Regions from separate parts of the Geobacillus sp. GHH01 genome, predicted to be linked through region 3. Evidence: riboswitches for the same ligand, from Rfam matches in the RefSeq annotation. Region 3 holds a riboswitch; each other region holds the start of a gene.
The links. Region 3 has a riboswitch for S-adenosylmethionine ahead of GHH_RS03325 (bifunctional homocysteine S-methyltransferase/methylenetetrahydrofolate reductase). Riboswitches for the same ligand answer to the same signal wherever they lie in the genome.
Positions count from the first base shown of each region.

Region 1: it holds a riboswitch for S-adenosylmethionine, as region 3 does, so the genes downstream of both, GHH_RS04005 (methionine biosynthesis PLP-dependent protein) here and GHH_RS03325 (bifunctional homocysteine S-methyltransferase/methylenetetrahydrofolate reductase) in region 3, are expected to answer to the same signal.
Region 2: it holds a riboswitch for S-adenosylmethionine, as region 3 does, so the genes downstream of both, mtnK (S-methyl-5-thioribose kinase) here and GHH_RS03325 (bifunctional homocysteine S-methyltransferase/methylenetetrahydrofolate reductase) in region 3, are expected to answer to the same signal.

Region 1 is NC_020210.1:774,393-784,409, forward strand. It holds gene spoVAC (stage V sporulation protein AC) at 1-456, shown strand, start outside; gene spoVAD (stage V sporulation protein AD) at 456-1,469, shown strand; gene spoVAE (stage V sporulation protein AE) at 1,471-1,827, shown strand; gene GHH_RS03965 (DUF1657 domain-containing protein) at 1,840-2,046, shown strand; gene GHH_RS03970 (DUF421 domain-containing protein) at 2,059-2,919, shown strand; gene GHH_RS19095 (hypothetical protein) at 2,940-3,110, shown strand; partial or broken gene GHH_RS03975 (thioredoxin family protein) at 3,251-3,586, opposite strand; gene GHH_RS03980 (hypothetical protein) at 3,699-3,935, shown strand; gene GHH_RS17905 (YjcZ family sporulation protein) at 4,012-4,140, shown strand; gene GHH_RS03985 (stage VI sporulation protein F) at 4,262-4,519, shown strand; gene GHH_RS03990 (GNAT family N-acetyltransferase) at 4,643-5,077, opposite strand; gene GHH_RS03995 (YjcG family protein) at 5,079-5,600, opposite strand; gene GHH_RS04000 (esterase family protein) at 5,699-6,427, opposite strand; SAM riboswitch class I at 6,615-6,725, shown strand; gene GHH_RS04005 (methionine biosynthesis PLP-dependent protein) at 6,925-8,028, shown strand; gene metC (cystathionine beta-lyase) at 8,032-9,213, shown strand; gene GHH_RS04015 (hypothetical protein) at 9,263-9,472, opposite strand; gene GHH_RS04020 (hypothetical protein) at 9,621-10,017, opposite strand, start outside.
Region 2 is NC_020210.1:853,112-863,128, reverse strand. It holds gene GHH_RS04405 (pyridoxal phosphate-dependent aminotransferase) at 28-1,215, opposite strand; gene GHH_RS04400 (carbon-nitrogen family hydrolase) at 1,313-2,125, shown strand; SAM riboswitch class I at 2,220-2,388, shown strand; gene mtnK (S-methyl-5-thioribose kinase) at 2,527-3,717, shown strand; gene mtnA (S-methyl-5-thioribose-1-phosphate isomerase) at 3,787-4,854, shown strand; gene GHH_RS04385 (sugar ABC transporter substrate-binding protein) at 4,841-6,001, shown strand; gene GHH_RS04380 (sugar ABC transporter ATP-binding protein) at 5,998-7,548, shown strand; gene GHH_RS04375 (ABC transporter permease) at 7,490-8,503, shown strand; gene GHH_RS04370 (methylated-DNA--[protein]-cysteine S-methyltransferase) at 8,891-9,385, opposite strand; gene GHH_RS04365 (PAS domain-containing sensor histidine kinase) at 9,375-10,017, opposite strand, start outside.
Region 3 is NC_020210.1:648,881-658,897, reverse strand. It holds gene GHH_RS03350 (ABC transporter substrate-binding protein) at 1-465, opposite strand, end outside; gene GHH_RS03345 (ABC transporter permease) at 466-1,269, opposite strand; gene GHH_RS03340 (ABC transporter permease) at 1,266-2,075, opposite strand; gene GHH_RS03335 (ABC transporter ATP-binding protein) at 2,072-3,133, opposite strand; gene GHH_RS03330 (ABC transporter ATP-binding protein) at 3,256-3,906, opposite strand; gene GHH_RS19080 (hypothetical protein) at 4,098-4,268, opposite strand; SAM riboswitch class I at 4,577-4,679, shown strand; gene GHH_RS03325 (bifunctional homocysteine S-methyltransferase/methylenetetrahydrofolate reductase) at 4,751-6,598, shown strand; gene metH (methionine synthase) at 6,591-10,001, shown strand.

The DNA of each region.
Region 1 (10,017 bases), 130 kb from region 3:
CTGACCCCGGTTCAGCAGGAATATCATTTATTCGAAAAAGAGCGGGAAACGAAGCGCCCTATCGTTCGCAACTGTGTTTGCGCGTTTCTCGTTGGCGGAATCATTTGCACGATCGGGCAGGCGATCTCTTATTTCTATATGTACTTCTTTGATTTCACCGAGCAAACGGCAGGCAATCCGACGGTGGCGACGATGGTCTTTTTGTCGATGATTTTAACTGGGCTTGGCGTTTATGACCGGATCGCTCAATTCGCTGGGGCGGGAAGCGCCGTGCCGGTGACAGGGTTTGGCAACGCCGTCATCTCGGCGGCGATTGAGCACCGGACGGAAGGATTTGTGTTAGGCGTCGGCTCGAACATGTTCAAGCTCGCCGGATCGGTCATCTTGTTCGGTACGTTTGCCGCCTTTGTTATCGCCCTTGTCAAAACGATTGCGACCCAGTGGGGGGGATTGTAATGCTGAAAGGGCACCGCACATGGGTGTTTGCGAACAAGCCGGCAATCATCGCAACAGCGGCGGTCGGCGGGCCGTTTGAGGCGAACGGCCGCCTCGCGGAAGACTTTGATCTTCTTCACGAAGATTTATGGCTCGGAGAGGAGTCGTACGAGAAGGCGCACCGCGTGCTCATGGAAGAAGCAGCGTTTCAGGCGATGGAAAAAGCCGGCCTAGAGAAAGAAAACGTGCAATTTCTCATCGCCGGCGACTTGATCAACCAAATGACCCCGACAAGCTTTGCTGCCCGAACGCTCGGCATGCCGTATCTCGGTGTTTTTGGCGCCTGTTCCACTTCGATGGAAGGGCTGGCGCTAAGCGCTTTTATTACCAACTACGGCGGGGCAGATTATATATTAACCGGAGCCTCAAGCCACAATGCTGCCGTCGAAAAACAGTTTCGTTACCCGACGGAATACGGCGGGCAAAAGCCGCCGACGGCGCAGTGGACAGTAACGGGAGCTGGCGTGGCGATCGTCAGCCCGAAAGGGGACGGGCCGCGCGTGACCGCGGCGACGATCGGCCGCGTTGTGGATATGGGGCTTGCCGACCCGTTCAACATGGGTGGAGCGATGGCGCCGGCGGCGGTCGATACGATTGAGGCGCATTTGCGCGACATGCAAATCGATGCATCGTATTACGATTTGATCGTCACCGGCGATCTAGGGCGAATCGGACGCCAAGTCTCCCTTGACTTGCTGCGTCAGCACGGCATTGACATCGATGAAGAGTGCTACCAAGATTGCGGGCTGCTCATTTACCGCGATGGGCAGCCGGTTTTGTCCGGCGCAAGTGGGGCGGCTTGTTCCGCTGTCGTCGTTTACGGGCATCTCATCAAACGGATGCGGCGCGGCGAGCTGAAGCGCATTTTGGCAGTCGCGACAGGAGCGCTATTGTCGCCGCTATCGTTCCAGCAAAACGAGACGATTCCATGCATCGCCCACGCGGTGGCGATCGAGTATGGAGGTGAGGCGTAGCGTGTTGTCTATGTTTTTTTGGGCGTTTGTCGTCGGCGGGCTGATTTGCGTGATCGGGCAAATTTTGATGGATGTGTTTAAACGGACACCTGCACATACGTTGACGATTCTCGTCGTCGTCGGGGCGATTTTGGATGGATTCGGTTTGTATGAGCCACTCATTGATTTTGCCGGCGCCGGGGCGACGATTCCGATTACGAGCTTTGGAAACGCGCTCGTTCACGGCGCGATGCAAGAGGCGGAAAAACACGGCATTATCGGCGTATTGACCGGCATGTTTGAAGTGACGAGCGCCGGCATCTCAGCGGCGATCGTCTTTGGGTTTATCGGGGCGCTCTTGTTCCGCCCGAAAGGATAGGAGGGATCTTCCATGACCGTTGCTTCGCAGGTGAAACAAACGTTGGCGAGCTTAAAAGGCATTCACGCTGGGCTGCAACAGCTGGCGCTCACTTCCCAGGATGAAACGGCGCAGCGGACGTTTCATGAAGCGATGCTTGCGACAGAGGAGATCATCGCGGACATCAAAGACCGGATCGGCCGGCTCGAGTTCGAAGAGCCGCAATACCACGGAAAGTAAGGAGCATGATCGATGCCTATATGGTTAGAAACCGCCATTCGTTCGATTTGCATTTTAATCGGGTTGTTTGTGATCACCCGCATTCTCGGCAAAAAGCAATTATCAAAATTGTCGTTTTTTGAATACATCGTCGGCATTACCGTCGGCGATATCGCTGGAACGATGTCGGTCGATTTAGGAATTTCGTTGCAAGAAGGCATCACCAGCATTTTGATTTGGTCGCTGTTTCCAGTGGCTGTCGCTCGTCTCTCGCTGCGCAACAAGAAATTTCGCGATTTTGTCGAGGGCAATTCCACGGTTTTTATTAAAAACGGCAAAATTTTAGAGGAAAATTTGAAACGGGAGAAATATACGGTTGACGAGCTGCTCGAACAGCTGCGCAAAAAAGATGTGTTCCGCGTCGCCGACGTCGAGTTTGCGGTGCTTGAGCCAAACGGCGACTTGAACGTGTTGCTGAAGCGGGAAAAGCAGCCGCTCACCGTTGGAGATGTGTTCCCAAACCCGCCGCGGGAAAAAGAGCCGCAAACGGTCATTATGGACGGCATGATTTTGGATGAGCCGCTCGCTACGATGGGGCTTGGCCGCGGCTGGCTGAAGGAACAGCTTGACAAACAAGGAGTGGCGATTGAAAATGTGTTTCTCGCCCAAGTCGATTCATACGGACAGCTGACGATCGATTTGTACGATGATAAGATCCAAATTGCCGAGCCACAGGAGAAAAAGCTGCTCTTGGCCGCGATGAAAAAAGTGCAGGCTGATCTGGAGCTGTATGCGTTGCAGACGAATTCCGAAGAGGCGAAGGCGCTGTATGAACGAAACGCCGCAAAAATGGCAGAGCTTGTGCAAAAAGTCGAACCGCTCTTGCGAAACTGATGACACAGGAGGAAAAGACGATGGAAGACAAACGGACAAAAACGACGGATGAGGAAATTCAAATCCAATTGAAAACGAACGACCGCTCCGAGCGGACGCGGACGACCGATGAGGAAATTTCGATTGAATTGATGTTTGACAGCCCGCAGCTGACGCGCCAGCCGAAAGACTACGACGAAATCGAATATTGACGGCTTCCGTTTCCACAATCGGCGATCCATAAGGAGCTGTCTGTTCATTCGCATTGGCTGTCCGGGAAGGAAAACTTCCTTCTCGGACAGCCTCTTTTTGTTGCCCTTCTTCTCTGGCGACGCAAGGGCGCCGCCCCGCCTTACTCCGGCAGAGACTGCAAAAAGGCGCGCACTTCTTCCGGCGTTTTCGCATCGGCGCTATGCAGATGGGCGATTTTTTCCCCGTTTCGGAACACAAGAAGACTTGGAATGCCAAGCACTTGGTACTTCTCACCAAGATCTGGAAACTGGTCTCGGTCGATTTCGAACCAGTCGTACTGCCCGTAATCGCGGATGATGTCATCGATGAACATGTTCAGGCGCACGCAGTCCGGACACCAAGTTGTGTAAAACTTCATAATCGCTGGCTTATCGCCGGAAATGGCCGCCTCGAATTGCTCAACTGTTTCAATTTGTCTCACATTCGTTCCCTCCCTTTCATGTTGCCGTTCATCTTTACTTTACCATATGGCAAGGCAAAAAAGAACGGGGACGCCTTCACCTCGGGCAGTCGTTTTTGCATACAACAGTAAGAAAGGAGGGGAAAGTGTGAGCAAAGAGTTGGAAAAAGCGCTCGAAAATTGGGTGGCGTCGCGCAAAGAAGGGCATGAAACGTTCATCCGCCTGTTTGAACAATGGGGAAAGGACTTTAACAAACAGCTGCAAGAAATCGAAAAATTGAACAATGGATTTTTAAAAAGTGTACAAGGCAACTTGGACTACATCGAGCAATGGTTTGCGAAGAAGGAGCGGGAATTTGCCGAGCTGTTCCGCCGATTTGGATGACAAAATGGCCTTTGCGCCCATACGCCCCGCTAAGCCGGTGAATACGATACAGTAAACGGAGAAGGAGGTGCACATTATGATGGGCTTCTGCGGTTATGGTTATCCTTACGGCTACGGCTATGGCGGTGGCTATGGCGGTGGCTTTGTGTTGATTGTCGTGTTGTTCATCTTGTTGATTATTGTCGGCGCGGCGTTTGTCGCTTAATGAGAAAAACGGATTCGGTACGGGCCGTTTCGGCGCCACGGAACGGCTCGTATTTTTCTTTCTTTCATGCACGCCGAAGCGGCGGCGTCATACGATATAGCAGGGAGAAGGAGGCGGAACGATGGATCAGCAATTTTTTAAAAACATCGAAAAGAAAACAGGTGTCAATATGAAAGACGTTTTTGAGCTCGCCAACTCGCTGCAAAACGCCAATTTCAGCGACGAAAAAACGGTGCGCCAAGTCGTGAAACGGGTGGCGCAAATCGCTAATCGAAAAGTGCCAAAGGAGCTCGAAGACCAAATCGTCAAGGCCATCGTCCATAACGGCAAGCAAATTGATTTCAATACGATTGCCAATATGCTGAACAACAAAAAATAAGCGAAAGGGAGCTTGCGTGTGCACAGCTCCCTTTTTTGCCCTCTCTGCCTAAGCAAAAGAAAAGGTTTCTGCAGATCCCCTGGCACTTGATGCCATGTAGGCGAAGGACGCTCAATCAGCTGGTTATTCGAGCGATTTCACCATTGTCACATGTGGGATGCCAGCGTCCATAAAGACACCGGAGACGGTCGTGTAGCCGAGCTTTTTGTAAAACGGTTCCGCGTGCGTCTGGGCGTTCAGTTTCGCCGTTTTCGCCCCTTTTGTTTTCGCCAGCTGTTCGATCGCTTCCATCACCATCCGTCCGGCGCCGCGGCCGCGGTAGGACGGCAGGACGCAAATGCGCTCGATTTTGCCGACGCCTTCGTCAATGAAACGGAGTCGCCCAGCACCGACCGGTGTTTGGCCATCATACAGGACGAGGTGGAACGAGTCGTCCTCGAATGCGTCGATTTCCTCGTCTTCCGGCACGTTTTGCTCCTCAATGAATACGAGCCGGCGGACGCGCAAGGCGTCTTCGTACAAAGCGCGATCTTGCGTTGTGCCAATCGCAATGTTCATCTCAGACCGTTTCCTTTCCTCCGACGATAAACGTTTCATAGACGGTCCACGAGCCGTTTTCCAGCTGATAGAGAAGATGGAAGCGGTCGACGGTCTCCTCGAAGTGCACATCTTGCAGCTTCAGCTGGCTGTAGACGTCCGCATATTCTGCGCCCGGCAAATCGCGGCCGATCGTAATGTGAGGTACGAACACAAACTCCGGCTTTCCGGCGAACAAGCCGCTGTGCAGTTGTTCATGAAGGCGCTCGAGCACGTCGTTTGGCTCCACCTTCAAATAAATGATGTTGCTTGTCGGATAAAACGAGCTGAATTTCGTCACTTTGATCGGAATGGGAGGTGTTTCCGCCGCAATGCGGCGCAACTCTTTCGCCATTTTTTTTATTTGCTCCTCATCCGCTTCAAATGGGTATTTCAGCGTAATATGCGGGGGGATGAGGGCGTAATGGCTGTCGTACCGTTTCCGGTACGAGTTGGCGAAGTCTTGAATCCGTTTTGGCGGAAAGATCACAATGCCGTACTTCATTTTGTTTTCCCTCCTTGAACCAGTTCTTTTTCCACGCGCAGGAAACGCACGGAATGGATGCGGCGGCTTCGACATCTTTGAAGTTGCTCCGTTTTGTCCTATAACGATAAAACAGCGGCTACGGCTCGGGGGACATCCGGCTGCCAATACGTCCACGCATGACCGCCTTCGAACTCATGGTACGTATAAGCAAACCGTTTTTCCATAAACAAGTCCCGCGCCATTCGATTCGGGGTGATAAAATCGCGCACATGGCCATCCGTCGTTTTCACCGCTGTTTCCTCTGTGCCAACAGAATGGTAAAGCGAAAGGAGCGATGGATCGCGGAATGAGCGGATGCGCGCCAATACCGAGTCATCGATATAGGGGGACTGCATGGCGATTTTCCCAAATGTATGCGGATACAACAACCCGGCTAGAAGCGACACCGTTCCGCCGAGCGAATCGCCGATCAGCGCCCGGCCTTTGCCCATTTGGTATGTCGGCAGTTCGCGGTCCAAAAACGGGACGAGTTCATGGGCTAAAAAACGAAGGTATGCTTCGTGCTTTCGGCCTTCCGGGTGGTATTTCTCGTAGCGGTCGTTGACGTTCCGATACGGGATGCCGACGACGATCGTCCGGTCGATTGTTCCTTCTGCCATCAGCGTTTCGATGACGGTTTTCATTTTTCCATACATAAAATAATCTTTGCCATCTTGCGCGATTAATAAAGAATATTTGTAAAGCGGCGAAAAATTGCTTGGCAAGTAGACGAGCAGTTCGATTTCTTCTTGCAGCTCCCTGCTGTAAAGCGTATAATCGCGCATCGTTCCTGTTGCTGTCGCCATGACCATCCTCCATGAAAGCGTAAGTTCATCTGTTATTGTAACATATTTGCGCCAAAAGATGTTAACGAAGGGCTCGAATTTTTTGCGAATTTGCCGAATCGTGCCATTCACAAAAAAATGGCTTGCAAAAACGGGGGGAATGCGCTACATTTTTTATTAAAATTAGAAAAATTGAATACGCGTCTCATTCTTATCAAGAGAAGCGGAGGGAACTGGCCCAATGAAGCTTCAGCAACCAGCCGCCCGGCGGCCAGGTGCTAAATCCAGCGAATTGAGCATTCAATTCGGCAGATAAGAAGAAGCATGACCATGTGCGTATGGAAAAGTCTTCTTCTTAGAAGACTTTTTTTATTTACTCAAGCGGCCGCTCCCTCAACCGAGGGGCGTCGAGGATCAAGGCCCTCGGCCGCTGCCCGACAGACAGCGGCGCTTCGTTGGGCGTCAAATGGTCGGCCGTTGATCCATGATGGAATTTTCAGCAGAAGGAGAGAGATGAGATGGAGAAACTGGAGACGTTGTTAGCGCAAATTGGCAATCGGAGCGAAACGGTGACGGGGACGGTCAACCCGCCCGTCTATTTCTCGACCGCCTACCGCCATGCTGGCATCGGAGAGTCGACCGGGTTTGACTACATCCGCACCGGCAACCCAACGCGCAAAATCGTCGAAGAAGCGATCGCGAGACTGGAAGGCGGCGACCAAGGCTATGCGTTCAGCTCCGGCATGGCCGCCATTCAGACGGTGCTCGCCTTGTTTGAGAGCGGAGACGAGTTTCTCGTATCGGCCGACCTTTACGGCGGCACGTACCGCCTGTTTGAGCGCGGCTGGCGCAAGTACGGTCTTGGGTTTCATTACGTTGACTTTGCTGACCTCGATGCAGTGGAAGAAACGATAACGGAAAAAACGAAAGCCATTTTCTTGGAAACGCCGACGAACCCATTGATGCAGGAGACGGATATTGCCGCTGTCTCCGCGCTTGCCAAACGGCATGGGCTTTTGTTGATCGTTGACAACACGTTTTATACACCGGTGCTTCAACGCCCGATCGAACAAGGCGCCGATATTGTCATCCACAGCGCCACGAAATATTTAGGCGGCCATAACGATGTGCTGGCTGGCCTTGTCGTCGCCAAGGGCGAGGATCTCTGTCAACGCTTGGCCGAGTACCAGAACGCCATCGGCGCGGTGTTGTCGCCGTTTGATTCATGGCTGCTCATTCGCGGGATGAAAACGTTGGCTCTCCGGATGCGTCAACATGAAGAAAACGCCAAGCGCATCAGCGCCTTTTTGCGCGAACATGAAGATGTGACTGACGTCCTGTACCCAGGGCGAGGAGGGATGCTGTCATTCCGGATTGCCGATGAAAAGTGGGTGAACGGGTTTTTAAAAAGCTTGCGCCTCATTACGTTCGCGGAAAGCTTAGGCGGAGTTGAAAGCTTCATCACGTACCCGGCGACGCAGACGCATGCGGACATTCCAGAGGAAATCCGCATCCAAAACGGCGTCTGCAACCGACTGCTCCGCTTCTCGGTCGGCATCGAACATGCGGATGATTTAATCGCCGACTTGGCGCAAGCGTTCAAACACATGAAAGAGGTGTAAGCGATGGAACGGGAATGGTCGTTTTCAACGAAACTGCTCCATAATGAATGGAAAGTCGATCGCCACACGGGAGCGGTGAGCGTGCCGATCCAGCATGCCTCCACGTTCCATCAGTTCGATTTCGATTCATTCGGCAAATACGACTACAGCCGCTCCGGCAACCCGACGCGCGAGGCGCTCGAGGAAACGATCGCGGCGTTAGAAGGCGGCGTGCGCGGATTCGCCTTCGCTTCTGGCATGGCGGCCATTTCGACGGCGTTTTTGCTCTTGTCCCGAGGCGACCACGTCCTCGTGACTGAAGACGTCTACGGCGGCACGTACCGGATGATCACGGAAGTGTTGACCCGCTTTGGCATCGAGCATACGTTTGTCGATATGACCGATTTAAACGCAGTGGCCGAAAACATCCGACCGAACACGAAAGTCATTTATATGGAAACGCCGTCCAACCCATTGTTAAAAGTGACCGATATTCAAGGCGTCGTCAAACTGGCGAAAGCGCACGGCTGTTTGACGTTCTTGGATAATACGTTCATGACGCCGGCGCTGCAGCGGCCGCTTGACCTTGGCGTCGATATTGTCCTTCACAGCGCCACGAAATTTTTAGCCGGCCATAGCGACGTCGTCGCCGGATTGGCCGTGGTGAAAGATGAAGAGTTGGGAAAAGAGCTGTACAAACTGCAAAACGCATTTGGCGCTGTCCTTGGCGTCCAAGATGCGTGGCTTGTGCTGCGCGGATTAAAAACGCTCCACGTCCGGCTGAAGCAGTCATCTGAATCAGCGGCCGCCATCGCCCAATATTTGGCTTGTCACCCAAAGGTCGAAGAAGTGTATTATCCGGGGCTCGAGAACCACCCAGGCCATGACATCCAGCGCCATCAAGCGGACGGGTTTGGCGCCGTGCTGTCGTTCCGCTTGGCCGATGAAGAAGCGGCCCGGACGTTCGTCCGCAACGTCCGCCTGCCCGTGTTCGCCGTCAGCCTTGGGGCGGTCGAGTCAATTTTATCGCACCCAGCGAAAATGTCGCATGCGGCGATGCCAAAAGAAGAGAGGCTCCGGCGCGGCATTACCGACGGCTTGTTGCGGCTGAGCGTCGGGCTTGAGGATGTCAACGATTTGATCGCCGATTTTGAGCAGGCGTTGTCGTTTGTCAATGAGCATCCATCGGTCGTTCCGACGCGGTAACGACAAAGGTATGCATCGTTTCGGCGGATGCATACCTTTGTTTTTTTCGTTACACTTCCCGAACAAAGTTGACGGCTGTCAGCGGAATGAGCACCGTGCGCGTTTCCCGCTCGTATCCGCCCGCTTCCGCCCTAAGCTCGATCGTTCCGTCCTCGACATCGGTGAGTCGTCCCTCTATTAAGTTGTTGTCCGTCGCGACTTGGATCGTTTCCCCGATGAGGCGGCGGAGCTGCTCTTCGAATGTGGTCGCAAAGTCCATTGTCTCCTCCCTCCTTTCAGTCTAAAAGGCCGGTGATTTAAGGAGAAATACTGCTCTCCAACAGTGTTTCTCAAATTGAAAAAACTTGCAACACCATCACTTCATTCCTTGTGATTTCTCATAAATCGAGCGAATCCATTGTTTTTCATCAGCCTTCTAAACGGGTGATGGCTTGAATGCTGGCAAACGGAATGTAAACGAAACGCCCGAGCGCATCCTCAAGCACGGCATAATCGTTTCGGACGGCGATGACTGTGCCGCTCACCGGGCCGAAATTGACCGTAATTTCTACTCTCTCCCCAATCAAGTCCTCGAGCTCGTCGCCAATATCTTCCGCGGGTGGCGCCCCTGTGCGCAACTCGGTCAAAATGGCTTGCAACAGTTCGCGCTCGTCCTCCAAAATGTCCCGCTGTTCTTGCTCCTCATCAAGAATGCGGCGCAAAATTCGTTCGGCATCTTCCCCGTGATCGGCGATGGCTTCTAATAGAGAGACAATTTGTTCGACGGCCGAATCATCCAAATCTAGTTTTTCAAGCCATTTGCGG
Region 2 (10,017 bases), 200 kb from region 3:
TCACCGATTGGCGTTGTCAATCATTTTTCAAAAATTTTTTTCAAACAATCCAAGGCGGCCGATCCGCTCCGCTGCTTCGCGAAGCCGCGCTTCATCGGTCAAGAGGCCGACGCGCACATACCCTTCGCCGTGCTCGCCGAACCCGATGCCTGGGGCGACGGCGACATGCGCCCGCTCAAGCAGCATGTCGGCAAACTCAGCGGATGATATGCCTTTTGGCAGCGGAAGCCAGGCGAAAAACGACCCGGATGGCGCCTGCACCTCCCAGCCGGCCTCGCAGAGCGCAGCGATGAACGCATTGCGGCGCGCCTCATACAATGCGACCAGCTCCGTGACACAATCTTGCGGACCAAGGAGCGCCGCGGCGGCCGCTTCCTGGATGGCGCCGAACAAGCTGACATACAAATGATCCTGCAAAAGCTCAAGCGCCCGAATGATCCGCTCGTTGCCGACGGCAAACGCCACACGCCAGCCGGCCATATTGTATGTTTTCGAAAACGTATAAATTTCGACGCCGACGTCTTTCGCCCCATCGACTTCCAGGAAGCTGACCGGTTTCCGGCCGTCAAAGCCGATCGCCCCATAAGCGAAATCGTGCACGACGGCAATGCCGTGCTTGGCGGCAAACGCCACCGTCTCCGCGAAAAATTCCTTTGTCGCCGTCGCGCCGGTCGGATTGTTCGGATAGTTTAAAAACATGAGCTTCGCTCGGTCGGCCACTGCCGCCGGAATGGCTTCATAGTCCGGCAAAAAACCGTTTTCCGCAACAAGCGGCATCATTTCCATCCGCGCGCGGGCAAGCGCGATCCCCGACCAATAGTCCGGATAGCCCGGGTCCGGGGCCAGCACCACATCGCCCGGGTTGACGAGGCAAAGCGGCAGCTCGACAAGCCCGGCCTTGCCGCCGAACAAAATGGCGACTTCGCGGTCTGGATCGATGTTCACCCCGTATTCACGCGCGTAAAACGCGGCGATGGCTTCTTTCAAAAAGAAGTAGCCTTGAAACGGCGAATATTTATGGTATTTCGGATTAGCCGCCGCCCGCTGCATCGCCTCAACGATATGCTTTGGCGTCGGCTGATCCGGGTTGCCTTGCCCTAAATTGATCACGTCGCATCCGGCCTTGATTTTCTCCCCGACTTTTGCGACAAGCGAGGCGAAAAATTGCTTTGGCAGCTGCTCAAGCAACTCGGAAAAAGGAATTTCCATCGTCATCGCCCACACCTTCTTAAAAAATTCTTGAAATTCTAGTGCAACATCATATATCGTAAAAAGCAAAATGTAAAGCAAAATTTTTTCGAGGTGAAAACTCATGACGATCCGCATCGCCTGCCTCCAGCTTGATATTGCGTTTGGCGACCCGAACGAAAACGAACGGCGCGCGGAAAGCGCCATTGAATCGGCCGTCAAGGACGGCGCGAATATCATCGTGCTGCCGGAATTATGGACGACCGGCTACGATTTGACGCGCCTAGATGAGATTGCCGACGAAGGCGCCGAACGGGCCAAAGCGTTCGCCTCCCGCCTAGCGCAAGCACACAGCATCCATCTCGTCGCCGGCTCGGTCGCTAAAAAAACAACAACCGGCGTGACGAACACGATGATCGTGGCCGACCGGAACGGTCAAATCGTCGGCGAATATAGCAAACTCCATCTGTTCCAATTGATGGATGAACATTTGTATTTGCAGCCGGGAAGCAGCTTAGGCTTGTTTTCGCTCGACGGGCTTTCATGCGCCGGGGTCATTTGCTATGACATCCGCTTTCCGGAGTGGATTCGCGCCCATGCTTTGGCTGGGGCGGAAGTGCTGTTTGTCGTCGCCGAATGGCCGCTTCCCCGCCTGCACCATTGGCGGACGCTCTTGATGGCGCGGGCGATTGAAAACCAATGCTACGTCGTCGCCTGCAACCGGGCTGGCCGCGACCCGAACAACGTCTTTGCCGGCCATTCGCTCGTCATCGACCCATGGGGCGAAGTGATCGCCGAGGCGGACGAGAAGCCGGGCATTCTCTCGGCCGACATCGATCCCGCGCTCGTTGCGGACGTCCGTGCGCGCATCCCGGTGTTTGCCGACCGCCGGCCGCACGACTATGAAACGGCAAAAAATTTTTTCAAAACGTATTGACAATCGATTGGCCGACCATGTATCATTCGAATCAAACAACCAAACGATTGAGAACATCGTGAAAATTCCCGAAACTGAATACAAGAAATCGGTACTCTTATCAAGAGTTGGCTGAGGGAATTGGCCCAATGAAGCCCAGCAACCGACCGTAATGCTATCGTGAGATAGGGCGCACGCCAAGGGCGGCGCCGGAAGCGTCATGCTTCCGCAGGGCACGGTGCTAAGTCCAACAGAAAGACCGATGTCTTTCTGAAAGATAAGAGGCGCGAAGAACGAATGAATCTTCAAGCCTCTTTCCGTATGCGAAAGAGGCTTTTTCATTTGTCGGAAACGCCGAGTTTTAGCGCGCGTCAGAACCGGCATTTGAAAACGAGCGAAATGAAAAAAGGGGGAACAAGGCAATGACCACTGTTCAAACATCGGTTTACGAACCGCTGACCGAACCGAAGGCGGTATCTCTCGCTGTCCGCCTCGGCTTATTCCGCGACGGGGCGCCTCTTTTGTGCCGCGAGATCGGCGACGGCAACTTGAACTTAGTGTTTCATATCGTCGACCAAGAAACAAAGCAAGGCGTAATCATCAAACAAGCGTTGCCGTACGCCAAAGTGGTCGGCGAAAGCTGGCCGCTTACGTTAAAGCGCGCCGTCATCGAAAGCAACGCGCTGCGCACGTTTGCGAGCTATGTGCCGCAATACGTGCCGAAAGTCTACTATTCTGACGAATCGCTCGCCATTACGGTGATGGAAGACTTATCCCGTTTGCAAATCGCCCGCAAAGGGTTGATCGAAGGAAAAACGTATCCGCTTTTGTCCCAGCATATCGGCGAGTTTGTCGCCAAGACGGCGTTTTATACGTCTGATTTCGGCATGAACCAGCAAGAGAAAAAGAAATTGGCGCAAAGCTTCGTCAATCCGGAACTGTGCAAAATCACGGAAGACCTCGTCTTCACCGACCCGTTTTTTGACCACGAAACGAACAACTTTGAAGACGAATTGCGCCCAGACGTTGAAGCGCTTTGGCGCGATGACCGCTTGCACCTAGAAGCAGCAAAGCTGAAGCGCAAGTTTTTAACCGAAGCCGATGTGCTCTTGCATGGCGATTTGCATACCGGCAGCATTTTCGTAAGCGCCGACGAAACGAAAGTGATCGACCCGGAATTCGCCTTTTACGGTCCGATCGGGTTTGACCTTGGCCAATTTTTCGCCAATTTGCTGTTAAATGCGTTGTCCCGCCCTGAATTAGAGCGCCAACCGCTCTTTGACCACATCGACCGGACATGGGACGTCTTTGCGTCCGTGTTCTCAACCCTTTGGCGCACCGAGAGCGTGGAAACGTACGCCGCGACGCCGGGCTTGCTCGAGGACGTGCTCCGGCACGCGTTCATCGATGCTGTCGGCTTTGCCGGCTGCGAAGTCATCCGCCGGACGATCGGCCTCGCCCATGTGGCGGACCTTGACGGCATCGAGCACAAAGATGAACGGCTTGTTGCCAAACGGCATGCGCTCCGCCTCGGCCGCCGCTTGATCATTGAGCGGGCTGAGCTGACAGGAACGGATGGCTTCCGCCGGCTGCTCGCCGAAACCAAGCAGTAATGCCATTCGATCCGGCCCGCCGGCGACGGGCCGGACAAACGAACAACGCCAAAAGAAAGGAAGACAGCAATGAGCACATTTGCCATCCCGCGCTCAGTCGAATGGCGCGAGACGCATGTGACGATTTTAAACCAACAAAAACTTCCAACAGTCACGGAATATATCGACTTGCACACCATTGAAGACGTATATGACGCGATCGCCACGCTGAAAGTGCGCGGCGCGCCGGCGATCGGCATCACTGCCGCCTATGGCTTGGCGCTCGCCGCTTCGAGCTATGACACCGAGTCGGTCGATGAATTCCGTCGCCGCTTAAAACAGGATCGCGACTACCTGGCCGGCGCCCGACCGACCGCCGTCAATTTGTTTTGGGCGCTCGATCGGCTCGTCACCGCTGCGGCCGACGCCCTTTCCGTCAACGAGGCAAAAACGGCGCTCATCCATGAGGCGATCCGCATTCAAGTGGAAGATGAGGATGTGTGCCGCCGCATCGGCGAATACGCGTTGTCGCTCTTTCGTCCGGGCGATCGGGTGATGACGATCTGCAACGCCGGCTCGATCGCCACCGCCCGCTACGGAACAGCGCTCGCCCCGTTTTATTTGGCGAAAGAAAAAGGAATCGAGCTATCCGTCTACGCTCTTGAGACACGTCCCGTTTTGCAAGGGGCGCGCCTGACCGCTTGGGAACTGATGCAAGCGGGCGTTGATGTGACGCTCATCACCGACAACATGGCAGCGCAAACGATCAAGGCGAAAGGCATTGGCGCCATCATCGTCGGCGCCGATCGGATCGCGCGAAACGGCGATACGGCGAACAAAATCGGCACGTTCGGCCTCGCCCTGCTCGCGAAGTCGTTTGACATTCCGTTTTACGTCGCCGCGCCGCTGTCCACGATCGATTTGACGACGAAAACAGGTGCGGACATCCCGATCGAAGAGCGCCATCCGGATGAAGTGACCCACATTGCCGGCGTGTGCATCGCCCCGGAAGGCGTCAACGTATACAATCCGGCGTTTGACGTAACGCCAAACGAACTCATTACCGCCATCATTACCGAAAAAGGCATCATTCGCGGCAATTACAACGCAACGCTGCCATCATTATTCACAAAGGAGGAGCAACATGAAACGATTTAAGGCCTTATCTTCCCTTTTTCTTCTTTTCTTTGCCGTGTTCTCCATCTTGGCTGGCTGCACACACGAGCAAGATGCCGTTAGCTCCAAGCCAGCCAACGGAGCCAAGACCACGAACAACAAAACGGAAACGACATCCAGCCACTCGACGGCAACAAGCGACGAGCAAGCGGCCATTCCTGAAAAGTTGAAAAAGCCGGTGAAAATCGCCGCCATTATGCAACTGTCCATCGGCACGTTCTCATCGCAATACATCGCCGGCGTCAAAGAACAAGTGCAAAAATTCGGCGGCGAGGTGCAAATTTACAACGCCGACAACGATTTAACCAAAATGGCATCGTACGTTGAGACGGCCATTACGCAAAATGTTGACGCCATTTTGCTTGACCACGGCCGCGCCGATGCGCTCGAAGGCCCGGTGAAAAAAGCTGTCGCCAAAGGCATTCCAGTTGTGGCGTTTGACAACGATTTGAACATTCCCGGCGTCACCGTCATCGACCAAGACGACTACAGCCTCGCCTGGAAAACATTAAAAACGCTCGCAGAAGACTTAAACGGGGAAGGCAACATCGTCACGATTTGGGTCGGCGGCTTTACCCCGATGGAACGCCGCCATGTCATTTATGACGCGTTCAAAAAACGCTATCCGAACATTAAAGAAATTGCCAAGTTTGGCACGGCGAGCGCCAACACAGCTTTGGACACACAAACGCAAATGGAAGCGATTTTGAAAAAATACCCGAACAAAGGCGACATTGACGCTGTCTTCGCAACTTGGGACGAGTTCGCCAAAGGGGCGACGCGCGCCATCGAGCAAGCTGGGCGCACGGAAATTAAAGTGTATGGCATCGATTTGAGCGATGAAGACTTGCAAATGATCCAAAAACCAAACAGCCCATGGGTGGCGACAACGGCGACCGACCCAGCCGAAGTCGGCCGCGTCCAAGTGCGGTTCGCGTATCAAAAAATCGCTGGAGAAAAAACGCCGAACATTTACTCGCTTGAGCCGCATTTAGTGAAACGGTCCGATCTTCCGGACAAACAAGTGTCGATGAATGAGCTTTCGCAATACATCCCGGGCTGGGGGCAATCCAATGTCGCCATCTCGCCGTGGATGAAAACGTTGGAAGCCCAGGTGAACAAAAAATGAACGGGTTGTCAATGCGGGGCATGGAAAAATCGTTTGGCGCCGTGCGCGTGCTCGACGGCGTGGACTTCGACGTTCGTCCTGGCGAAGTCCACGCCCTTTTAGGCATGAACGGCGCCGGCAAAAGCACGCTCATGAACATTTTGGCCGGCGCCATTCCGCCTGACGCTGGTACGATCACGATCGACGGTACGATATACACGTTTTCATCGCCGCGCGAAGCAAAACAAGCCGGCATCGGCCTCGTCGTTCAAGAAGTTGACACAGCGCTCTTTCCCGGCTTGCCGATTTACGAAAATGTAGCGGCGGACGAGTTCGTCCATGTGAAGCAACGGCCGATTCGCTCGCTGCGTCAAGAAAAAGAGCGGGCCGCCGCCCTGCTTCGCCGCGTCGGCCTGTCGTTGCCGCCGACGAAATTGGTTCGCGACTGCTCGCTCCATGAAAAGCAGCTGATTGTGCTCGCCAAAGTGCTGTCATCCAACGCGCGCTATATCATCCTAGACGAACCGACGGCCGCCTTAAGCGAGGCGGAAACAAGGCGTCTGTTTGCCATCATCGATGAACTGAAGCAGCAAGGCGTCGGCTTTATTTACATCTCTCATAAACTGAAAGAAGTTCAGGAGATCGCTGACCGGCTGACGATTTTGCGCGACGGCCGCGTCGTCTATCACGGAGGCGCCCGCAGCCTGCCGCTTGAGGACATCGTCCTTCATATGACTGGAACGAAGCGGACCGCCGCCGCGAAACAAGCACGCACATACAGAAGCGACATCGCGTTTGCCGCCCGCGGAATGTTGATCGACAAAACCGGGACAACAGTCGACCTATACGCCCACCGCGGCGAAATCGTCGGCATCGCTGGCCTCGTCGGCGCCGGCAAGACGGAGCTTGCCGAAAGCCTCATCGCCCACCGGAACACATCCGGCGAGTGGGAAATTGATGGCAGACGCTATGTGTTCTCATCGCCTTATGAAGCCATCGACGCCGGCCTTTGCCTCATCCCGGAAGAACGGCGCAAACAAGGGTTGTTTTTGCCCGAATCAGTGAAAACGAACTTGACCGTCCGCCTTCTTTCCCGCCTGTCGCGCTGGCAATGGATCAGCCGGAGGAAGGAAACGGACGCCGCCGACGAACTTGTCCGCTCGCTCGGCATCCATCCGCCGTCGCCTTCGACCGCTGTCCGCCACTTAAGCGGCGGCAACCAGCAGAAAGTCGTCATCGGCAAATGGCTCAACACAAACGCACGCGTCTTTTTGTTTGACGAACCGACCAAAGGAATCGACGTCCATGCGAAACAAGAGGTGTTTTCCATCATTCGCTCCCTTGCCGATGAAGGAAAAACGGTGCTGTACTTTTCCAGCGAATTTCAAGAGCTGCTTGACATTTGCGACACCATCTACGTGATGGTCGACGGCCGGCTGCTCGCTCGCCTGCCGGCCGCTGAATTGACGTATGAACAGCTTGTTTACTATTGCAGCGGAGGTGAGATCCATGAGCCAGCCAGCCGTTTCCACAGCGCCGTCGAAAAAAACGGCGCCGTCCATTCTTGAATGGTTGTATAAACACGGCACCTTGCTGGCCATTCTTGCCGTGATCGCCTACTTCGGCATCACGCAAGACCGATTTTTTACGTATGAAAACTTCAGTGACATTTTGCGGTCCATTTCGATCGTGACGCTCGTGGCAATCGGCATTACGTTTTCGCTCATCGTCGATGGCTTCGATTTGTCGGTCGGTTCGACAGTGAGCTTGGCGACGATTGCCAGTGCGGCGGCGCTCGTCCTGTACCGCCAAGAAATTTTCATCACCCTGCTCGTGCCGCTGTTGCTCGGCATTGCTGTCGGGCTCTTGAACTCGTTGTTGATCGTCAAATTCAAATTGCCCGATTTGCTCGCGACGTTGGCGACGATGTACGCCATTAACGGCGTGCAGCTCACCTATACGAAAGGGTTTTCGATCTACAACGACATGCCGCTGCCCGATGGCGGCACGGCGCCGGGCAAATTCATTCCTTCCTTTTTATTTATCGGCCAGGGAGAGCTGTTCGGCGTACCGTTTTCTGTCTTGCTTATGCTGTTTGTCGTCATTGCCGCTCATCTGTTTTTAACGTACACGAAACCCGGCCGCCTCTTTTATTTGACCGGGGAAAACCGCGAGGCGGCAAGGCTCTCAGGCATCCCGGTCAACCGCTATCGGACATATGCATACGTCATCAGCGGGTTTTTTGCGGCCTTAGGCGGCATCGTCCTTGCCTCGCGCATCGGCACCGGGCAAGTGTCGGCCGGCGCCTCTCTTTTAATGGACAGCGTCGCCGCCGCCTACATCGGCTTTTCCGTCTTTGGCGCCGGCAAGCCGAACGTCATCGGCACATTGTTCGGCTCGATTTTAATGGGCGTGTTGCTGAACGGCTTGACGATGATGAACGTTCCGTATTACGCCCAAGACATTATAAAAGGCGCCATTTTAGTCGGCGCCCTCGCCTTGTCGCATTGGCAAAAAAAATAACGCCCGATCTCTGCCCCCGTGGATGGCAATCCTCGGGGGCAGACGCGTTTTTCATATAGATGCAACGAAGAAGTTTACCATATCCTTGACGGAAAAGCGGTTTGTCCATTTTCGACTGTCGAAGGCAAGCAACAGGCTTGCCCCGTCACGCCTTGGCGTGACGGAAGACCGAACAACCACCTGCTTCACAGACCCATATATGGGTCTTTAAGCGGCGTTGTTCGGTCGCCCGACAGTCGATCAAATACTTGATAAAAGCTATAAATGGTAAAGCTTCAAATTGCATCTATATAGACAAGCCATCAGCTTCTTTTTCCGCCTGCTTCATTGCAGCATCCGCATACAACGCCTTCCAAACTCTTTGCCTGTTCCACGAACGCAAGAGCGTCATCTACGTAAGCGGCGCTCAAGCTCCAACAGCTTCGCCTTCACATCGGTGCGGCTTCCGGCATAGCCAATGAGAGCGCCGTTTTTGCCGACAACACGGTGGCACGGAACGAGAATCGACAGTTCATTCGCCCGGTTTGCCTGGCCGACGGCGCGCACCGCTTTCGGGCGGCCGATTTGCGCGGCGATGTCAGCGTATGTCGCCGTCTCGCCGTATGGGATGCGGCAAAGCGCCGCCCACACCTCTTCTTGGAAGGCTGTTCCCTTCCACTTCAGCGGCAAGTCAAATACTTGGCGTCGACCGTGGAAATACTCATCCAGCTGCCTAAGCGCGCGTTCAAGAAGCGGCGACCAGCTTTTGACAACCGAATGTTCGCCGGCGAACGCGCGCCATTCTTCTGGAAACAGCTCGACTTTGACAATCGCGTCGCCGTCGGAGGCGACGTAAATGTCGCCGAGCAGCTCTGAGCGGTATACTGCATATTCAATCGTCATCGTCGTCCTCTCTTTCCATTCGTTCGATCGGCAACGTGATATGGAACGTCGTGCCGACGCCGACTTCGCTTTCCACTTCAATTTTCCCTTGGTGCTCTTCTATGATTTTATAGCTGACCATCAAGCCGAGGCCGGTGCCGCGTTCTTTCGTCGTATAAAACGGCTCGCCAAGCTTTTTGATTTTATCTTTTGGAATGCCGCATCCTTGGTCGGTGATGGAGATGCGCACATAGCACCCGGCGCGGGTGATGCGCACCGTAATGTCCCCGCCTTTTGGCATCACTTCGATGGCGTTTTTCAAAATATTGATGAACACTTGCTTCAACTGATTCGGCTCGCAATACACCGGCGGCAGCCCGCGCTCGAAGTCGGCGATGATTTGCACGTTGTGCATCATCGCTTGGGCGCTGATCAAATCGATCGTGTCTTGCATAATTTTGCAGATATCATTTTGTTTGTACTGCACCGCCTGGGGCTTCGCCAGGACCAGAAACTCGGTGATGATCGACTCAATCCGTTTCAATTCCGACATAATGACATTAAAATACATCGAATAGTCGCCGTCAATGCTTCCTTGCAACAGCTGAATGAAACCCTTTAGCGCCGTCATCGGATTGCGGATTTCATGGGCG
Region 3 (10,017 bases):
CATTCTTTTGCCGCCAAGCATCTCGCGGTTGTAGACGATGCCGACCGTTCCCCAAAAATACGGCACTGAATACCGGTTGTGCGGGTCAAACGGCAAGTTGAGAAACCGCGGTTCGATATATTGCAAATTGGGAAGCTTTCGGTGATCAAGCGGCAGAAGCAGCTTTTCCTCGATCATTTTGCTGATGGCGTAATCGGACGGAACGGCGACATCAAACGTCGCCCCGCCTTGGGCGATTTTCGCCATCATCGCCTCGTTGGAATCGAACGTTTGGTAAATCACTTTCCACCCTGTCTCTTTTTCAAACTCTCGAATGAGCGCAGGGTCGATGTAATCGCCCCAGTTGTAAACGGTCACCGTTTTGCCTCCGCCGTACCCTTCCGCTTCGTTCAACCGGTGGGTGATGAACATGAGGACGAACGCCGCGATAAACACGGCCGCAAACCCTTGGACAAGCCGTTTCACCTACTTTCGCCCCCCTATCCCGTACATTCGGCCGCCTTTTTGGCTGAGCACATAATAACCGATGACAAGCAGCATCGTAAATAAAAATAACAGCGTCGACAGGGCGTTAATGGACAGCGAAATGCCTTGGCGCGCCCGCGAATAAATTTCCACCGACAGCGTCGAGAATCCATTTCCCGTGACAAAAAACGTCACGGCGAAGTCATCGAGCGAATACGTAAGCGCCATGAAAAAGCCCGCCCATATGCTTGGCGCCAAAAACGGCAGCACGACGCTTGACAGCACTTGCCAAGGCCCTGCTCCTAAATCTCTAGCCGCATCAATCAGCGTCGGGCTCATTTCCTCGAGTTTCGGCAGCACCATCAACACGACAATCGGCACGCTAAAAGCGATATGGGACAACAGCACAGATGTAAACCCTAGTTGAATGCCAGCGATCGTAAACAACAGCAAAAACGAAGCGCCGATGATGACGTCTGGGCTGACGATCAGCACGTTGTTGAGAGCGAGAAGAGCGTTTTTCGTTCGCTGCCGCTTGACATAGTAAATGGCGAGCGCCCCGATGACCCCAAGTATGGTCGCGACCGCCGCCGACAGCAGCGCGATGACGATTGTATTCAAAACGATGATGAGCAAGCGGTCGTCGGACAGCACGTCGCGGTACCACTTCAACGTGAACGATTGAAAATCGTGCATCGTCCCGCCGCTGTTGAACGAATAATACATCAAATACACAATCGGCGTATACATCACGGCAAACACGGCTAACAGGTACACACGTCCCCACCAATGCGTCCGTTTCATCGGCTTCCCTCTTTTCTTCCACTTCCTGTCAGGCCGACGATGACCGCCATCGCGATCATTAACACAACAGCGATCGTCGCCCCCATTCCCCAGTTTTGGGTGACAAGAAAATGCTGTTCAATGGCGGTGCCGAGCGTAATGACGCGGTTGCCAGCGACAAGGCGCGTAATCATAAACAACGACAACGACGGGATGAACACCGCTTGGCAGCCGGCCTTCACCCCACTAAGCGTGAGCGGGAAAACGACGCGGCGGAACGTCGTCCACGCTGAAGCGCCTAAATCGCGGGCGGCATCGACAAGCGATGGCGGCAGCTCCTCCAGCGCGTTGAAAATCGGCAGCACCATAAACGGAATAAAAATGTACACCGACACAAACACAAAACTGAAATCGGTAAACAACAGCTGCCGCGCTCCAATGCCAAGCGTCTGCAACAGGGCGTTGGCCAGCCCGTACGTGCCGAGCAGCCCTAAAAACGCATACACCTTCAGCAGCAAATTCACCCACATCGGCAAGATGAGCAACAACAGCCATAACTGCTTGTGCCTCGTCTTTGTCAGCCAATAGGCGGTCGGATAGCCAATCAACAGCGACACAAGAGTAATCAAAAACGCGTACCAAAACGAATACGCCATCATTTTTAAATAAATGGGCGTCAACACGTTTTCATAATTCGCCACCGTCCAATGTCCGTCTATATCCAAAAACGATTCATATAATAAAAAGACGATCGGAGCGATGACAAACAACACCAACCAAATGCCATAAGGGATTAAATACCAGTTTCGCCACGCCCGTTCCGTCATGCGCCCTCATCCTCCCTTTCGACTCGCATGACGTGAATCGCTTCCGGTTCAAAACGGAGGCCGACCGTTTCCCCGACTTCCGCCTTTTTCGTCGAATGGACAAGCCATTCGTTGCCGTTTTCATCATAGCCGCAAATTTCGTAATGGACGCCGCGGAATAAGAGCGAATCGACGCGGATGACGATCTGCCCGTCTTCCGGCGCTGCGAGTTCCAAATCTTCCGGGCGGATGACGACATCAACCGGTTCGTTCGGGGCAAAGCCGCGGTCAACGCAAACAAACCGCTTGCCCGCGAATTCGACGAGGAAATCGTCGATCATGCGCCCCGACAAAATGTTCGATTCCCCGATGAAATCGGCGACGAATCGGTTGATGGGCTCGTCGTAAATGTCTTTCGGCGTCCCGAACTGCTGAATTTTCCCTTTATTCAGAACAAAAATGTAATCGGACATCGCCAGCGCTTCTTCTTGGTCATGCGTGACAAAAATAAACGTAATGCCCAATCGACGTTGGAGCTCACGCAATTCATACTGCATTTCCGTGCGCAATTTCAAATCCAAGGCTGACAGCGGTTCATCCAAGAGCAACACCTCAGGTTCATTGACAATCGCCCGGGCAATGGCGACGCGCTGGCGTTGGCCGCCGGACATCTCTTGAATGCGGCGGCGCTCATAGCCTTCCAAGTTGACAAACCGGAGCGCTTCGCTCACTTTTTGGCGGATGTCCGCTTCTTTCATCTTTTTCACGCGCAAGCCAAATGCCACGTTTTCAAACACATCGAGGTGAGGAAACAACGCATAGTCTTGAAAGACAGTGTTGACTTGCCGTTTGTTCGGCGGGACGTTTTGAATCGGCTTCCCGTGGAAATAAATCGTTCCTTCCGTCGGTTCGATAAACCCGGCAATCAGCCGCAAAATCGTCGTCTTCCCGCACCCTGACGGGCCAAGCAGCGTATAAAACTTCCCGCGCTCCATCGCAAAACTGACGTCATCCAATACGACCGTTCCGTCGTATTCCTTCGTCACTCGCTCGAAGCGGATGATCTCTTCCCCGTTCACTTCCAGCCCCCCGTCTTCTTGATGTTCACTATTCCTAATTAGAACATAGGAGAGTGGAAAGTGCAACGGAAAAATCCTTGATCACACGTATGAAAACTGAATTTTTCCTGAAGATCCCGCCGTCATTTTTCTATTTTATCTTCATTGTTTGGACGTGTAAGCGAGATTATGCGGGAGCCAGGGAAGCGCTCTTGATGAACGTGAGAAGCAATGAGATAAGCATGTTGACGGTCGCCTTGAATCCACTCCGCCAACCGATCGCGACTTAGCCTATCAAGGGAATTGAACGGTTCATCCATCAAATACAATTCGACCGGGCGGGCTAAAGCAATCGCAATATGCAGTTTTTGTTTTGTTCCTAATGAATACTGATCCACCGGGAGCGGGAGCATCTCCTCCATTCCAAGCAGACTGCATAATTCGTTCGCTTTGCGGACGTACTGTTGATCCAGCTTCCATAAAAGCCGGAAACATTCGATATTTTCATAACCCGTCAATTTTGAAAACATGACAGTCTCGGATGTCACATAAGACAAATGAGCGCGCATGTCGGGAAGCTGAATCGGATTGCCTTTATAAAAGGCTTGATAATGCAGCTCTCCTTTATCGAGCAATCCCGAAATAATATGCAAAAGAGTCGTTTTCCCCACTCCATTGGGGCCGGTGAGAAGCACGGTCTCCCCTGAAAAAATGGAAAATGAGAATTGCTGAAAAATCGTGGCTCCCCCATCATAGCGATACGTCAAGTTTTGCAATGAAAATAACGGTTCCATCTATTTCTTCCCCTTTTCCTGCTTGGCTCTTCACCAAAAGTTGTACTTGATTTTTTCTGAACTCTATTTACGCTTGTAAGGGAAAATCAACAAATCAGTGATTTTTTCAAATCTTTGTGCAGGAAGCTGTATTGCTTGTCAAGTACATGTTGTGGTGAAGAGCCAAAACTTTTTTCAAAAACATTCTGTGTCTATCTCATCCTTCGCACTAAACGAGAATAAACCCCGCCGTAAAGCAGCACCAATACAATAAATCCTATTTTGATGGGCATGCTGGCCGCTTTTAGGCGAAAAGCAACTCCAATCAACACAACAAGCGGCAGGCTAATCAGAATAAAATACGGCCACGACCATTGTTTCACCCACTTCACTCCTGTCTGCGATGCGGTTTCTAGTAAATTCCTTGTTAATATCATCCATTTTAATCATACACCTTGACTCTAAAAAAAAAGAGAAATCGTTCGACAATTTTGTCTTTTTTTACATATTTCGACATATTTCATGCTATTGAAATGAAACAGAGATGCTTTTAAGAGCTTGGTACAAGGTAAGCGTTGATCCAAGAAATTCTTTTTGAAATTTCCTTGCTTCACCGTATTGAATAATTTCGAAAAATACATTAAATTATATAGTAATCATCAAAACGTCACCGCACAATTGCATACGGACATTCTTATCAAGAGAGGGGGAGGGACTGGCCCGGTGAACCCTCAGCAACCTGGCCCGCGGCCAAGGTGCTAAATCCAGACAGGCGGAAGCCTGGAAGATAAGAAGAAGCGAATGAAAAGTCTTCTTCTTATAGAAGGCTTTTTTCTTTTACTACGGAGAAACGGGGGAATCGAACGTGGGATTGCTGGATGAGTTGAAAGAGCGCATTCTCATCGCCGACGGGGCGATGGGAACGCTTTTATATTCGCACGGCATTGACCGTTGTTTTGAAGAATTGAATCTATCCAATCCAGATGAAATCGTCCATATTCATGAAGCGTATATCGCCGCGGGCGCCGACGTCATTCAGACGAATACATACGGCGCCAACTATGTGAAACTCGCCCGCTACGGCCTTGAAGATGAGGTGCCGGCCATCAACCGCGCGGCGGTGCGGCTCGCCAGGCAAGCGGCGAACGGGCGGGCGTACGTGCTCGGGACGATCGGGGGGCTGCGCACGTTAAACAAAAGCGTCGTCACGCTCGAAGAAGTGAAACGGACGTTTCGCGAGCAGCTGTTTGTCCTGCTGGCTGAAGGGGTTGATGGCGTGCTGCTCGAGACGTATTACGATTTGGAAGAGTTGGAGACGGTGCTTGCCATCGCCCGCAAAGAAACGGATTTGCCGATCATCGCCCATGTGTCGCTCCATGAAGTCGGCGTCTTGCAAGATGGCACGCCGCTCGCGGACGCCCTTGCTCGCCTAGAGGCGCTCGGGGCCGATGTCGTCGGACTGAACTGTCGTCTCGGTCCATATCATATGCTTCGGTCGCTCGAGGAAGTGCCGCTGCCGAAGCAGGCGTTTTTGTCGGCGTATCCGAACGCCAGCCTCCCGGATTACCGCGATGGCCGGCTTGTCTATGAGACGAACGCTGAATATTTCGAGGAAACAGCCAAAGCGTTCCGCGACCAAGGGGTGCGCTTGATCGGCGGGTGCTGCGGCACGACGCCGAAGCATATCGCAGCGATGGCAAAAGCGCTCTCCGACCGAACGCCGGTGACGGAAAAAACGGTGAAACGGCGCGCCGTGTCTGTATCAGTGCAAGCGGATCGGCCCGCCCCATCTCCCCTTCCCGAGCTTGCCCGCACGCGCCGCTCGGTCATTGTGGAGCTGGATCCGCCGAAAAAATTGGGGATTGACAAGTTTCTTGCTGGGGCGAAAGCGCTCCATGACGCCGGCATCGATGCGCTGACGTTGGCCGACAACTCGCTCGCCACGCCGCGCATCAGCAACGCCGCTGTCGCCACGATCATCAAGGAGCGGCTCGGCGTCCGCCCGCTTGTGCATATTACATGCCGCGATCGCAATTTGATCGGCTTGCAGTCGCATTTGATGGGCTTGCATACGCTCGGCATCACCGATGTGCTCGCCATTACCGGCGACCCGTCGAAAATCGGCGACTTCCCAGGAGCAACGTCGGTGTATGATTTATCATCGTTCGATTTGATCCGCTTGATCCGCCAGTTTAACGAAGGGCTGTCGTACTCGGGCAAACCGCTTGGGCAAAAAACGAACTTCTCGATCGGCGCTGCGTTCAACCCGAACGTCCGCCATTTGGATAAAGCAGTTGAGCGAATGGAGAAAAAAATTCAATGCGGCGCCCACTATTTCTTGACCCAGCCGATTTACTCGGAAGAGAAAATCGTTGAAGTGCACGAAGCGACCAAGCATCTTGACACACCGATTTACATCGGCATTATGCCGCTTGTGAGCGCGCGCAACGCCGACTTTTTGCATCATGAAGTGCCGGGCATTACGCTCTCTGACGAGATTCGCGCCCGCATGGCCGCCTGCAGCGGTGACCCGGTGCAAGCAGCCAAGGAAGGCATCGCTATCGCCAAATCGCTCATTGACGCTGCGTTTGATTTGTTTAACGGCATTTATTTGATCACGCCGTTCTTGCGCTACGACATGACGGTCGAGCTCGTCCGCTACATTCACGAAAAAGAAGCGGCCGCCAAAGAAAGGAAGGTTGTTCATGGCTAACGTCACCTTAGAACAGCAACTGCAAAGAAAAATTCTTGTCATCGATGGCGCCATGGGCACGATGATCCAAAGCGCCAACCTATCGGCCGCCGACTTTGGCGGCGAGGCGTATGAAGGGTGCAACGAATATTTGACCCTCACCGCCCCGCATGTCATCCGCCGCATTCATGAAGCGTACCTAGAAGCCGGTGCTGATATCATTGAAACGAACACGTTCGGAGCGACACGCATCGTGCTTGACGAATATGGCCTCGGTCATTTGGCGCTTGAGCTGAACATCGAAGCGGCCAAACTCGCCAAACAAACGGCTGAGTCGTTCTCCACCCCGGACTGGCCGCGCTTTGTCGCTGGTTCGATGGGGCCGACGACGAAAACGTTGTCGGTGACAGGCGGCGCAACGTTTGAAGAACTCGTCGCCGCCTACGAAGAACAAGCGCGCGGACTGCTCTTAGGAGGCGTCGACCTTCTCCTACTCGAGACGTGCCAAGATACGCTGAATGTCAAAGCCGGTTTTCTCGGCATTTCGAAGGCGTTTGAAGCGGTCAGCCGCCGCGTGCCGCTCATGATTTCCGGCACGATCGAACCGATGGGCACGACGCTCGCCGGGCAGGCGATCGATGCGTTTTTCATCTCGGTGCGCCATATGAAGCCGATCGCCGTCGGCTTAAACTGCGCAACCGGTCCGGAGTTTATGACCGACCATTTGCGCACGCTCGCCTCGCTCGCTGACACGGCGGTCAGCTGCTACCCGAACGCCGGTCTGCCGGATGAGGAAGGCCGCTATCATGAAACGCCGGAGATGTTGGCAGAGAAAATCCGCCGCTTTGCCGAAAAGGGATGGATCAACATCGTCGGCGGGTGTTGCGGCACGACGCCGGATCATATCCGCGCCATTGCCGAAGCGGTGCGTGATCTCCCGCCGCGGGCGATTCCGTCTTCGTTTGATGTCCACGCCGTTTCCGGCATCGAGGCGCTCATCTATGATGAAACGATGCGTCCGCTCTTTGTCGGCGAGCGGACAAACGTGATCGGCTCGCGCAAATTCAAGCGCCTCATCGCCGAAGGGAAATACGAAGAAGCGGCGGAAATCGCCCGCGCCCAAGTGAAAAACGGCGCCCATGTCATCGACATTTGCCTCGCCGACCCAGACCGCGACGAACTCCATGACATGGAGCAGTTCGTCCGCGAAGTCGTGAAAAAAGTGAAAGTGCCGCTTGTCATCGATTCGACCGACGAGCGCGTCATTGAACGCGCTCTCACCTATTCGCAAGGAAAAGCGATCATTAACTCGATCAACTTGGAAGACGGCGAGGAGCGGTTTGCAAAAGTCGTGCCGCTGCTTCATCAATACGGCGCCGCCGTCGTCGTCGGCACGATCGATGAACAGGGAATGGCCGTCACCGCTGAGCGAAAACTTGAAATCGCCTTGCGTTCGTATGACTTGCTGGTGAACCGCTACGGCGTCCCCGAGCGCGACATCATTTTCGACCCGCTCGTCTTCCCGGTCGGCACCGGCGATGAGCAATACATCGGCGCGGCGAAAGAAACCATTGAGGGCATCCGCCTCATTAAAGAGCGGCTGCCTCATTGCTTGACGATGCTTGGCATCAGCAACGTCTCGTTCGGCTTGCCGCCGGCCGGACGCGAAGTGCTCAACTCCGTCTTTTTGTACCATTGCACGCAAGCCGGGCTCGATTACGCCATCGTCAACACCGAGAAATTGGAGCGGTTCGCCTCGATTCCGGAAGAGGAAGTGCGAATGGCTGAGGCGCTTCTTTTTGACACAAACGACGAAACATTAAACGCCTTTATCGAATTTTACCGAAGCAAAATCACCGCCGCCAAACCGGCGCAGACGAACTTGAGCTTGGAAGAGCGGCTCGCCCGCTACGTTATTGAAGGGTCGAAAGACGGGCTCATTCCCGATTTGGAAAAGGCGCTTGAGACCTACTCCGATCCGCTGTCCATCATCAACGGTCCGCTCATGGCCGGCATGGATGAAGTCGGGCGGCTGTTCAACAACAACCAGCTTATCGTCGCTGAAGTATTGCAAAGCGCGGAAGTGATGAAAGCAGCGGTCGCCTTTTTAGAGCCGTATATGGAAAAGAAAGAAGGAAGCACAAAAGGAAAAGTCATTCTCGCCACCGTCAAAGGCGATGTGCATGACATCGGCAAAAACTTGGTCGACATCATTTTAAGCAACAACGGCTACGAGGTGATCGACCTCGGCATTAAAGTCGCTCCGCAGCAACTCATTGAAGCGGTGCGCGAACATCAGCCGGACATCATCGGGTTGTCGGGCTTGCTTGTGAAATCGGCTCAACAGATGGTCGTCACCGCCCAAGACTTGCGCCAAGCGGGCATCTCGACCCCGATTTTAGTCGGCGGCGCCGCCTTGACGCGCAAATTTACCGAAAACAAAATCGCGCCCGAATACGACGGCATCGTCTTGTACGCAAAAGACGCCATGGACGGGCTCGCCCTTGCCAACCAAATCCAGCAGGGCGAGATTGACTACAAGAAAAAAGAAACGGCCGAAAGCGAGCCAACGCGGCAAACGACGGTGGTCACAGCGGTCAAATCGAACGTCTCGACCGACGTTCCCGTCTACATCCCAGCCGATCTCGAGCGCCACGTGCTGCGAAACGTGCCGCTTGACCACATTTTGCCGTACGTCAACTGGCAAATGGTGCTCGGCCACCACCTCGGCTTGAAAGGAAAAGTGAAACGGTTGCTTGAAGAGAAAGACGAAAAAGCGTTGGCGTTAAAAGCGGTCATCGACGAACTCGTCCACGAAGCGAAAGAGCGCCGCTGGATTCAGCCTGCCGGCGTCTACCGCTTCTTCCCGGCGCAAAGCGACGGCAACCGGGTTTACATTTACGATCCGACTGACGGCAAAACAGTGCTCGAGATGTTCGACTTTCCGCGCCAGCCGCGGGCGCCGCATCTTTGCCTCGCCGATTATTTGAAATCGAAAGAAAGCGGCGAAATGGATTACGTCGGTTTGTTCGCCGTCACCGCCGGGCATGGCGTCCGCGAACTCGCCCAGCGCTGGAAGGAAGAAGGCGAATTTTTGAAAAGCCATGCCATCCAAGCGTTGGCGCTCGAGATTGCCGAAGGGTTCGCCGAACGAGTCCATCAAATTATGCGCGACCGCTGGGGCTTCCCGGACGACCCGGATTTCACGATGGAAGAGCGCTTCGCCGCCAAATACCAAGGCCAGCGCTACTCGTTCGGCTACCCGGCCTGTCCGAACTTGGAAGACCAGGAGAAACTGTTCCGTCTGCTTCATCCAGAAGACATCGGCATCCGTCTCACCGACGGCTATATGATGGAACCCGAAGCATCGGTTTCCGCGATCGTCTTCGCCCATCCGGAAGCGCGGTATTTCAATGTGTTATAAGCGGGGAACGAGAAAC